2 regions of the Shewanella sp. SM23 genome follow, and region 2 is predicted to be linked to the other one. Evidence: predicted binding sites of a transcription regulator. Region 2 holds the regulator's gene; the other holds the start of a gene.

The links. The regulator MetJ, encoded in region 2, represses methionine synthesis genes. The targets are predictions, from matches to a motif close to TAGACGTCTAGACGTCTA.
Region 1: metK (methionine adenosyltransferase) is a predicted target of MetJ. The motif match lies at 3,003-3,020, and genes of this name have one in related genera.

Annotation. Positions count from the first base shown of each region.
Region 1 is NZ_JAKKRM010000004.1:37,883-43,880, reverse strand. Features, by position in the region: gene L5L98_RS06640 (TonB-dependent receptor domain-containing protein) at 1-633, shown strand, start outside; partial or broken gene L5L98_RS06635 (IS5/IS1182 family transposase) at 764-1,089, opposite strand; gene L5L98_RS06630 (hypothetical protein) at 1,167-1,652, opposite strand; gene metK (methionine adenosyltransferase) at 1,809-2,960, opposite strand; gene tkt (transketolase) at 3,406-5,400, shown strand; gene epd (erythrose-4-phosphate dehydrogenase) at 5,517-5,998, shown strand, end outside.
Region 2 is NZ_JAKKRM010000012.1:120,842-126,839, reverse strand. Features, by position in the region: gene phsA (thiosulfate reductase PhsA) at 1-1,687, shown strand, start outside; gene L5L98_RS15120 (4Fe-4S dicluster domain-containing protein) at 1,700-2,266, shown strand; gene nrfD (NrfD/PsrC family molybdoenzyme membrane anchor subunit) at 2,269-3,216, shown strand; gene L5L98_RS15110 (sulfite exporter TauE/SafE family protein) at 3,323-4,066, opposite strand; gene metJ (met regulon transcriptional regulator MetJ) at 4,201-4,515, opposite strand; gene metB (cystathionine gamma-synthase) at 4,728-5,891, shown strand; gene L5L98_RS15095 (bifunctional aspartate kinase/homoserine dehydrogenase II) at 5,903-5,998, shown strand, end outside.

The DNA of each region.
Region 1 (5,998 bases), on a different contig from region 2:
GACGATAAGATTGCTTCACAACCCTGTGGTAAAGGTACGAGCATAGAATGTTCCGATGCGGGTGAATATGCTGATTTAGGTTATGCAGTCAGTAGCAAAACAGTCAACATAGATAAAGTTACTATTCAAGGTGCTGAGCTCGCGGGACGTTGGGAAATTCTAGATGCCTTAACGTTAAATGCTAATTATACTTACACAGATAGCGAGCAGAAAAGCGGTGCAGAGCAAGGCCGTCCACTCGGCAACAGTGCCAAGCATATGGCAAACGCGACATTAAAATGGGAGTTGACCGACTCATTTAACGTATTCTTGACCTCAGAATACCGTGCTAAACGTTATCGCTCTTGGGATATCATTAATGATGCTGCACTCTACTATAAAGGTTATAACGTGTTCCATCTTGGTGGTTCTTATCAGGCGAGTGAGTTTGTCACCTTCAACATGCGAGTAAATAACTTGTTTGATAAAGATTTTACTTCATACGATATTGTCTTCACCGAATGTAGTGACACTAGCACCACTTGTGTCTCTGACGATAATGGCCAAAACGGATACACAGCATCTTACGTTGATGATTTTAATAACAAAGATAAGGCCCGTAACTTCTGGGTTGGTATGAATGTACGTTTCTAAACGAATACCCTGTGCATTAGCCATTATTTGATATTCATGGGCGATAGATAAAACTGAGAGTTACCCGTTTGATAAAGGTATCCACTATCAATTAAACAATAGGGTAACTCTCATTACTCATTACTCATTACTCATTACTCAGTGCACCTGCACTGTGCTGGTGAGTCCGCACTATCGAGCCATCAATAAAGACCCATTCCGTGTCGGCCATTTTTACTAAAGCTTTGAGTAAATAGGCCTGAATGTCTTTTTAGATCATAAATGAAACCCTCTAAAAACCGTACTCCAATGGCCCAACTCTTTGGGTCAATCTTGCTAAGGGGGGCCTACTAGAAGGCGGTAAAGAATGCCTTCAAATGTTTATCTATGTTCAGGTTTATCATAAACACGGCCTGTGCTGTTCATTAAATGAAATAGCGTTTCCCTGCGTGCATTGGTTAGTATCAATCTTGGCATGCTCTCTAAAAATCATTCTCGAAAGCTCAATAGACCCTAGATGAAGTCAGAAAAATTAAAGGTGCTAGCGTATAAGCCTACAGAATCAGCCATTGTCCGTTTGGATAAGTACCAATATAACCAAAGGGTATTCTTCCACAGAGATACCAAGATAGGCGTTCACTCGTAAAGGCTGAAAGTTTAACGTCAGCTAGGAGCAGTGTTGCGAGCGTATTAGCGTCATCGGATGTCAGCGCGCATATTTCTGCAACGGGAATAATTTTCCAAGTGGAGAGGTAAGCTGACTTAGAAATTTCATCGACTTCGCTGTCAGAAATCCAAGCATGCACATCATTTACTACTGCCTTTGTTTTTAACGAATTTGCCATGTCATGGTCTGTTACACACAGGCTTTCATAGTGGATTTCGTAAGGTGTTTCAAAAAAGGCTTCAGGATCGGATTCAAGAAAAGCGGCGATCTCCTCTAATGTACCGTATGTCTTTGCTGTTTCCTCTGGCAGACCTACGTTGGCTGCCCATGCACAAGATTGAAGTTGCTGTAATAAGATGGCGTTATCGGTCATGGGGTCTGTGCACTCTAATGGTCTGTGTATATGCTGTTTTTTATCTTGCCATATTTGTCTTAGCACTATTAATCTAACCAAATGTCAGACATAAAAAAACCGCTGGATAGCGGTTTTTTTATGGGTCTTAAGTGTAAAAATTGAAATGAATTAAGACTATAGACCTGCGTCAGCGCGCAATATTTCGGCTTTATCAGTAGCTTCCCATGGGAATTCGCTGCGACCAAAGTGGCCATAAGCGGCGGTCGCTTGATAAATTGGACGTGCTAAATCTAGCATGGCCGTTAAACCGTATGGGCGAAGTTCAAAGTGTTGACGGACTAACTTGATCAGCACTTCTTCAGACACCTTACCAGTACCGAAGGTCTCGATGCTGATAGAGGTCGGCTCTGCCACACCAATAGCGTAAGACACTTGGATTTCACAGCGATCAGCAAGACCTGCTGCAACGATGTTTTTTGCTACATAACGGGCAGCATATGCCGCGCTACGATCCACTTTTGATGGATCTTTACCAGAGAATGCGCCACCACCATGACGGGCCATGCCGCCGTAGGTGTCAACGATGATCTTACGACCGGTTAAGCCGCAATCACCTACTGGACCACCGATAACAAAACGGCCAGTTGGGTTGATAAAGAACTTAGTATCTTTGTTTAACCATTGAGCCGGTAATACAGGCTTGATAATGGTTTCCATCACGCCTTCAATTAAATCGGCTTGTGAAACGTCATCTCTGTGTTGAGTCGACAACACAACTGCATCGATACCGACAATTTTGCCATCATCATAGGCAAAAGTGACTTGGCTTTTCGCATCTGGGCGTAACCAAGGTAGCGTGCCATTTTTACGCACTTCAGACTGACGTTTCACTAATGCGTGAGCATAGGTGATAGGTGCAGGCATCAGAATGTCGGTTTCGTTGTTAGCATAGCCAAACATTAACCCTTGATCGCCAGCCCCTTGCTCTGCAGGGTCTGCGCGGTCTACACCTTGATTAATGTCGGGTGATTGCTTACCAATGGCGTTTAATACTGCGCACGAGTCTGCATCAAACCCCATATCTGAATGGGTATAACCAATTTCACGCACCGTTTTACGGGTGATTTCTTCAATATCAACCCAGGCAGAGGTAGTGACTTCACCACCCACTAATACCATGCCGGTTTTGACATAAGTTTCACACGCTACGCGTGCTTTTGGATCTTGAGCCAGAATTGCATCTAGCACAGCATCAGAAATCTGATCTGCAATCTTATCGGGATGACCTTCTGAGACCGACTCAGAAGTAAACAAGTGCTTTGCCATAGTAGGAAAATCTCGTCGTTAGCATTCAAACGTGTAGAAGCATCTACATCTAGACGGCTATTTTAGTTTAAATCCGATTGCCGATCACCCCCGATAATAAAAAATCCTCTCAGATTGTGACCTGAAAACGACTACGCTCTGTCATAAATAGGTTATTTTACTTATATTTCATAGCATTAAGTTTACTATGTTTTTGAGAAATTTATTTCTCCATTACAAGTGATCCTTGCTATGCCCTCTCAAGTAAACGCCAGCAAAGTGACTGGCTTGTTTCTGCGACTTGTATACCCAAGCGACCTGAATCCTGCATCTTCAGGTTGTTTGGGTACATATTCGCCCATCTTTTGCTGAGTGAATGGTAATTTTAGTTTGCGTCACACTGGCATGTAGGGGAAAATATGCATCCAAATTGCCCGCTAGACCCCACAAACAAGCAGGAGAGAGCATGTCTTCCCGTAAAGTACTCGCAAACGCAATCCGTGCGTTAAGTATGGATGCAGTTCAAAAAGCAAATTCAGGCCATCCCGGCGCCCCAATGGGTATGGCAGATATTGCTGAAGTGCTGTGGAATGATTTCCTTAAGCACAACCCGAACAATCCGAAATGGGTAGATAGAGATCGTTTTATCCTCTCTAACGGTCACGGTTCAATGCTGATTTACTCTTTACTTCACCTGACTGGTTATGAATTACCAATTGAAGAGCTAAAACAGTTCCGTCAATTGCATTCTAAAACACCGGGTCACCCAGAATACGGTTACACACCAGGTGTTGAAACCACAACGGGTCCACTCGGTGCGGGCATCAGCAACGCTGTCGGTATGGCGATTGCTGAGAAAACCTTAGCGGCACAGTTTAACCGTGATGGTCACGATATCGTTGATCACTATACTTACTGCTTCCTCGGCGATGGCTGTTTGATGGAAGGTATTTCCCACGAAGCCTGTTCATTAGCCGGTACTTTAGGTTTAGGTAAACTGGTCGCATTTTGGGATGATAACGGTATTTCTATCGATGGCCATGTTGAAGGCTGGTTTACCGATGATACGCCAAAACGTTTTGAAGCTTACGGCTGGCATGTGATTACCGGTGTTGACGGTCACGATAGCGCGGCAATCCGTGCTGCTATCGAAGCGGCGAAAGCGGTGACTGATAAACCAACAATGATTTGCTGCAAAACCATTATCGGTTTTGGTTCCCCCAACAAATCTGGCAGCCACGATTGTCACGGCGCGCCACTAGGCGATGCAGAAATCGCAGCCGCCCGTGAATTCCTTGGCTGGCCACATGCACCATTTGAAATCCCTGCTGACGTTTATGCCGGTTGGGATGCCAAAGAAGCCGGTGCGGCCCGTGAAGCAGCGTGGAACGAGAAGTTTGCAGCATATCGCGCTGCTCACCCAGAACTGGCTGCTGAATATGAGCGTCGCGTTCTAAAAGGTGAATTACCGGCTGATTTCGAAGAAAAAGCGCAGGCATTCGTACAAGCATCACAAGACAAAGCCGAAGGCATTGCGAGCCGTAAAGCCTCACAAAATGCTATTGGTGCATTTGGCGCTATGTTGCCTGAACTGTTAGGCGGCTCTGCTGATTTAGCGGGTTCTAACTTGACACTGTGGTCAGGTTCTAAAGGTATTCAAGACGACCCAGCTGGTAACTACATTTACTACGGCGTGCGTGAATTCGGCATGAGTGGCATTATGAACGGTGCTTCGCTGCATGGTGGTTTCATCAACTACGGCGCAACGTTCATGATGTTCATGGAATATGCTCGTAACGCAGTGCGTATGTCGGCGCTGATGGGTATTCAAAACATCTTCGTTTATACCCATGACTCTATCGGTCAAGGTGAAGATGGCCCAACGCATCAACCAGTTGAGCAATTAGCTAACCTGCGTATGACGCCAAATATGGCCGTATGGCGTCCATGTGATGCGGCAGAAACGGCAGTTTCTTGGAAAGCTGCGATTGAGCGCCGTAATGCACCTACGTCACTGATCTTCAGCCGTCAAAACCTGAAAGCGCAAGCGCGTACCGCTGAGCAATTAGCTAATGTGGCTAAAGGTGCTTATGTACTGCAAGACTGTGCGGGTACACCAGAACTGATCCTGATCGCAACTGGTAGCGAAGTACAATTGGCAATGGATGCAGCTGCTGCACTGACTGAGCAAGGTAAACACGTTCGCGTCGTCTCTATGCCATCGACAACTGAGTTCGATAAGCAAGATGCCGCGTATAAAGAATCTGTATTACCACGTGCTGTGACTAAACGTGTGGCTATCGAAGCGGCGCATACCGATTTCTGGTACAAGTACGTCGGGTTTGAAGGCACAGTTGTGGGCATGACCACATTTGGTGAGTCTGCGCCGGGTAACGTGCTATTGAATCACTTCGGTTTCACCGTTGAAAATGTGCTGAATGCTGCAAAATCATTGGGCTAATGGCTCAAGGGATTAGATTCAATACAAAAGGTTAAACTTTTTAAGTGTTAATCTGTATAATGCGGCCTGCAATCGTTTGCAGGCCGTTTTTGTATTAAGAGGAAATTGAGACCTCAATGATCCGAGTCGCTATCAATGGTTATGGCCGTATCGGCCGCTCTATTCTCCGAGCTTTATATGAGTCTGGAAAACGGCAGCAAATGCAGATTGTCGCGATTAATGAATTAGCTAAACCTGAAGCCATTATTCATCTGACCCAGTACGACACCACCCACGGTCGGTTTGCGCACAAAGTGAAGCTCGTCGATGATCACATGCTGATTGGCGACGATGCGATAAAAATTCTCCACGAGCCCGATCCGGCAAAACTCCCTTGGCACGAGATGGACATAGATATTGTCTATGAAGCCACAGGCGTATTGCTCGATCGTCAAAGCTGCGAAGCCCATATTCATGCTGGCGCTAAACAAGTGCTGATAAGCCATCCGTCCTCAGCCGATGTCGACGGCACAATTGTTTATGGTGTAAACCACGATTTACTCCGCGCCGAACACACAGTGGTGTCCAACGCTTCTTGTACAACTAACTGTATCGTACC
Region 2 (5,998 bases):
ATACATCATTAACTTCGGCCATAACCTGTACGAAGGCATCAATATGTCCGAAACCCGCGGCATGATGGCGGCGCAAATGGATAAAGGTGCCAAGCTGGTGGTGTTCGAGCCAAGATTCTCCATTGTGGCCGACAAGGCCGATGAATGGTACGCCATTCGTCCCGGAACAGACGTGGCCGTCGCCTTGGCGTTATGCCATGTATTGATTGAAGATAATCTTTACGACAAGGCATTTGTCGCGCGCTATGTGGAAGGCTTCGAAGCCTTTGCCGCCGAAGTGAAAGCCTATACCCCTGAATGGGCTGAAACCATCTCCGATGTGCCTGCCAAAGACATTCGTCGTATCGCCCACGAATATGCCGCTAAAGCACCCCATGCTGTGGTCGATTTTGGTCACAGAGCCACCTTTACCACCGAAGAGTTTGAGATGCGCCGCGCCCTTTACGCTGCTAACGTCTTGATTGGTAATATTGAGCGTAAGGGCGGGATTTATATCGGCCAGAAACCCGGTGATTACAACAAGCTTGCTGGTGAAGCGGTTGCGCCCGTATTGGCAAAACCTGGCGTGAAAGACATGCCAAAACCAGCAGCGAAACGTATCGATCAGGTGGAAGAGCAGTACGCCATGATGTGGACATCGGGCGGCGTTTACCAAACCATTCTCGATGCCACGTTAAGCGCTGTTCCTTACCAGTTACACGGCTGGGTGATGTCACGCACTAACCCAATGCAAACCATGACAGACAGAGCGCGCGTTGTTGAAGCGATGAAAAAGCTCGACTTTATTGCCGTGTGTGATGTGTATATCAGCGAAACCGCCGCCTATGCGGACGTGATTTTACCTGAGTCAACTTATCTTGAACGTGATGAAGAAATTGCTGATAAGTCAGGTAAAAATCCGGCCTATTATGTGCGCCAACGGGTCGTTGAAACCTTAGGTGATACTAAGCCTTCTTGGCAGATCTTTAAGGATGTGGGTGTGGCTATGGGCCTTGGCGAGTTCTATCCATGGGAAAACATGGAAACCCTGCAAATGCTGCAGGTGAACCGCGACACTGACCTGCTGCGCCGGATCAAAGACGAAGGTTTCGTGAGCTTCGGTAAGCCAATTATGTTGTGCGAGCCTAAGATGGTTGCCGAGTTTATTAAGGCATACCCCAATGCGCGACCTGCCGATGAAGACGGCACTTACGCCAGTGCACTGACCTTTAAAACCCCGAGTGGCAAGATTGAACTCACTTCCGCGAAAGTCGAAGCCATGGCACCGGGCCGTGGGGTGATCAAATTCCGCGAAGTGAATCTTAAAAAAGCAGATGAGCTGTACTTTATCCAAGGCAAAGTGGCGGTGCACACCAATGGCGCAACCCACAATGTGCCTATGCTCGCTAACCTGATGTCGGATAACGCTGTGTGGGTTCACCCTGTTACTGCGGGCAAATTAGGGATCAGCAATGGCGACCCAATCCGCCTCACCAGCAGTGTTGGCACAGAAGAAGGCCATGCCTTAGTCACGCCGGGCATTCGCCAAGATACTGTGTTTGCTTACATGGGCTTTGGTTCTAAAAACAAAGAGTTGGTCAGAGCAACGGGTAAAGGTATCCACTGCGGTAACTTACTGCCGCACGTTACTGCTCCTGTGTGTGGCATGACAGTGCACACCACGGGCGTCACGCTGGCAAAGCGCTAATCGGAGGCTTAAATGAATAAACGATATGTAATGGTGCACGACGAGAATAAGTGCATCGGCTGCCAAGCTTGTAACGTGGCGTGTCGCAGTGAAAATGGCGTACCCGAAGGCGTAACTCGTCTGCAAGTGCGTGTGGAAGGCCCCTTTGGTGAGATGCCCAATCTGCATTTCAAATATCACAGGGTATCTTGCCAGCAATGTGAAGATGCACCCTGCGTTAAAGTGTGCCCAACAGGCGCGGCCTATGTGGGTGAAGATGGCATTATCTCTATCCATTCCGAGAAGTGTGTCGGCTGTATGTACTGTGTGGCAGCGTGCCCTTATAAAGTGCGCTTTATGAACCCAGAAACCAAGGCGGCGGATAAGTGTAACTTCTGTAAAGACAGTCGTTTAGCACGGGGCGAAGAGCCAGCGTGTGTGACTGTGTGTCCAACCGATGCCTTAGTGTTTGGTGATGCTAATGATCCGCAGAGTGAAGTGGCCATCATGCTCAACACTAAAATCACTTACCAAGATAAAACCCATTTGGGCACAAAACCTAGGGTATATCGCGTTCCTACCAAAAGAGGGGGGATTTGATTATGAACAATACTTGGGGCGACATGGCGCAATATGATCCTGTCACTTGGCACTGGGTCATCGCCGTTTACCTGTTTATGGCGGGGTTATCCGCGGGCAGTTTATTGATTGGCATTGGTTTACGCTGGGCGAATAAGGAACTCAGCGCGGGAGCTGAAAGCAGCATTCTAAAGGCGGCCGCCATTATTGGGCCTGTGGCGATTAGCTTAGGTTTAGCCTGCTTAGTGTTTGATTTAACCAAACCATTCCACTTTTGGCTGATCTTAATTCACTATAACTTCCAGTCTGTGATGGCCATTGGGGTGCTGGCGCTGCTGGCGTATTCTCCCTTAGCTTTTGCGTACGCCATTATTGTGCTGCGGGATGACTTACCAAAATGGGGGTTGGGTTTCCTAACACCTATCGCTAAGTTACTTATGCCATTTCGAAAGCTGATTGAAGTATTGTTGTTTGTCCTCGCCATTGGCGTAGGGGCTTACACTGGCTTCTTAATTTCGGCGATGAATGCTTATCCTATGCTCAACACTGCGGTACTGCCTGCGCTGTTTTTAGTGTCAGGTCTATCGGCGGGCGCTGCGGCAAATGCGGTACTGGCGTTGCTGATGTTTAAGACTGACAGCCACGACAAAACTTTAGTGAAGATGCACGGTTTAGAATTGCCTGTGATGGCGATTGAAATTCTGTTCCTGTTCATGTTGTTCTGCGCCTTGTACTTCAAGGGCGGCGCGGCTGCTGCGGCCTTAGCATCGTTAACGTCTGGGCTATGGGCAAGCGTGTTCTGGATAGGCGTTGTCGGTATAGGTTTTGGTATTCCATTGCTGTTTATGCTGCTACCCGCCGCGACTCGCCACACTAAGGGGGCGATGATCATGGTGGCTTGTGCGAGCTTAACGGGCGTACTCGCCTTAAGACACTTTATTGTGTACGCAGGGCAAAGCTATTTAAGCTGAGTGTAATCTGGCTTTACATATTGATAGATAAAGAAAAAGCACTGGCAATGTCAGTGCTTTTTTATTGTTTGAATCTTGAGAAGGTTTGCCAGTACAAGCAGGACGCTTATTGGGGTAATAACTCGATAACCGACTTCACCGTTAGCACTAAGGCGCTGATACTGCACAGGACTAACGTCGCTATCTTTGTCTTCTCTTTATCGACACGGCCTACTAATCGCCCTGCGACTAAGTAACCTAAAATCACTGAGGGGAGCAGCATCAACGACAGCCACAGATGTTTTAATTCTAATAAGCCTGTGATCGCTAAAATGATCAATGCAATCATGGAGCTAAAAATGAAGAAGGCCGACAGCGCTGCGCGAAACTGCGAGGCATCTTTGCCTGCCAACAAAATCGCCATCGGCGGGCCACCAATCGCGGCGATATTGCCGAAGATCCCTGAAACCACGCCCGCACCGAAGAGGGTTTTCTTATTCACTGGCAGGCTGAATTTATACAGGCTGAGGATCACTGCGACAGTCACAATAGCGGCGATGGATAAACCGAGTATGGGTTGAGGCGCAAACAGTAATAAACTCGCGCCGATAAAACCACCGGGCACGCGGCCTAGGAGCGCATATTGCAAGCCATTGAATTCTAAGTGACCGCGCTCACGCACTAAGGTCAGCAGGGCGATGGAGAAACCCATAGCAATAACAGGCGCAGGTACAAGTTGTGGATCGACGATATACAGTAAAGGACTGGCGACAACCGCAAGCCCAAACCCAATCAGACTTTGGGTTAAGGCGCCCAGAAACACGACCAGCGAGGCTAAGGCGAGTGTCTGTGGATCTATCATAGAAAACATAGGATTTCCTATATCCCAAACCAACTCAAGATGGTGAAATTTAAAGTTTGAAGTCGCTTGGGTATAAACAAAAAGGGATCGTTAACGATCCCTATTGATGAGCACTGTGATATGACTTTAAAAGCGACGAGTCGCTATTCCATGTCTTCCCACTCGATTCCCATTTGATCCATCAACAACTTGGCTTCTGCGGGAATGCTGTCTGGATTATCTTTTGACAGATCTTCATCGTTGGGCAATGGCTGGCCAGTGTAGGCGTGCAAAAATGCCTCACACAACAGCTCGCTGTTGGTGGCGTGACGCAAATTATTGACCTGACGACGAGTACGTTCGTCCGTGAGGACCTTAAGCACTTTGAGCGGAATAGACACAGTAATTTTTTTTACTTGTTCATTCTTCTTGCCATGTTCAGCATAGGGGCTGATGTATTCCCCATTCCATTCAGTCATTGACTCACCTGTTATAACGCTAAATTCGGGGCAGATTTTAAACCCTTACAAAGAACAGTCAAATTATTGCTACTATTTCTTTGTGATTGCAAACAGATTTCTTTATGTTCAGACGTCTAAACGTCTTCACGCCTATTGACGATGGCGTTGGGCTTAGGTACATTTAGACGTCCAGACATCTCTATCAGTCTACCGAATTTAGGAGTCCACCCATGGCAGAGCGTCAATTAGCCACACTGGCAGTGCGTCAGGGTATCGAAAGCGATACTCAATATGGCGCAGTTGTGCCACCGATTTATTTGTCGACTAATTACGCCTTCGATGGTCATAAAAATCCCCGCGAATTCGATTACAGTCGTTCAGGCAACCCAACGCGCTGCATTTTAGGCGAAGCATTAGCGCAATTAGAAAAGGGCGCCACTGGCATAGTGACGTGCACTGGCATGGCGGCCATCACCTTAGTGACTACTTTGCTCGGCCCCGATGACCTATTAGTTGTGCCCCATGATTGCTATGGTGGTTCCTACCGTTTATTTACCAACTTGGCGAAGAAAGGCCAGTTTAAGCTCATAGTGGTCGACCAAACCGACAGCCAAGCGTTAGCCGCCGCCATTGCGCAGAATCCTAAGATGGTGTGGCTCGAAACCCCATCGAACCCATTATTGCGTGTGGTAGATATCGAAGCCATTGCTAAGGCGAGCCATGAGGTCGGCGCGCTGGTGGTGGTCGATAACACCTTTTTATCGCCGATATTGCAACAACCCCTATTGTTAGGCGCGGATATCGTTATCCACTCCACCACTAAATATATCAATGGTCACAGCGATGTGGTCGGCGGCGCTGTGGTCGCCAAAGACGCGCAAATCGGCGAAAGCTTACATTGGTGGTCGAACACTCTAGGCTTAACGGGGTCGGCCTTCGACAGTTATCTGACCCTGCGCGGCCTGCGTACCTTAGCGGTGCGTATTCGCGAGCATCAAACCAATGCCCAGCGTATTATTGAGGTATTAACCCAAAGCCCTGTGGTGAGTAAAGTCTATTACCCAGGGCTTGCGGATCACCCTGGTCACGCCATTGCGGCCAAGCAACAACAGGGCTTTGGCGCTATGCTGAGTTTTGAGCTCAAAGGCGGTGAGGCCGAAGTGGTGGCCTTTTTAGGTGCACTCAGCTTATTTAGCGTGGCGGAAAGTTTAGGTGGCGTCGAAAGTTTAGTGGCAGTGCCTGCCACTATGACCCACAGAGCCATGGAGCCGCAAGCGCGCTTCGAGGCTGGTATTAAGGACACCCTATTGCGTCTATCGGTGGGTATTGAAGATGCCGCCGATTTAGTTGCAGATATTCAAGCAGGATTAGCCGCCGTTGCGGCTTGTCAGTAGAGGAATAATAGATGGCACGTTGTCACTTACATAAATTTGGTGGCTCCAGTTTAGCGGATGCCGATTGTTATCGCCGAGTCGCCCATATCCTGTTAACCCACGGTCAT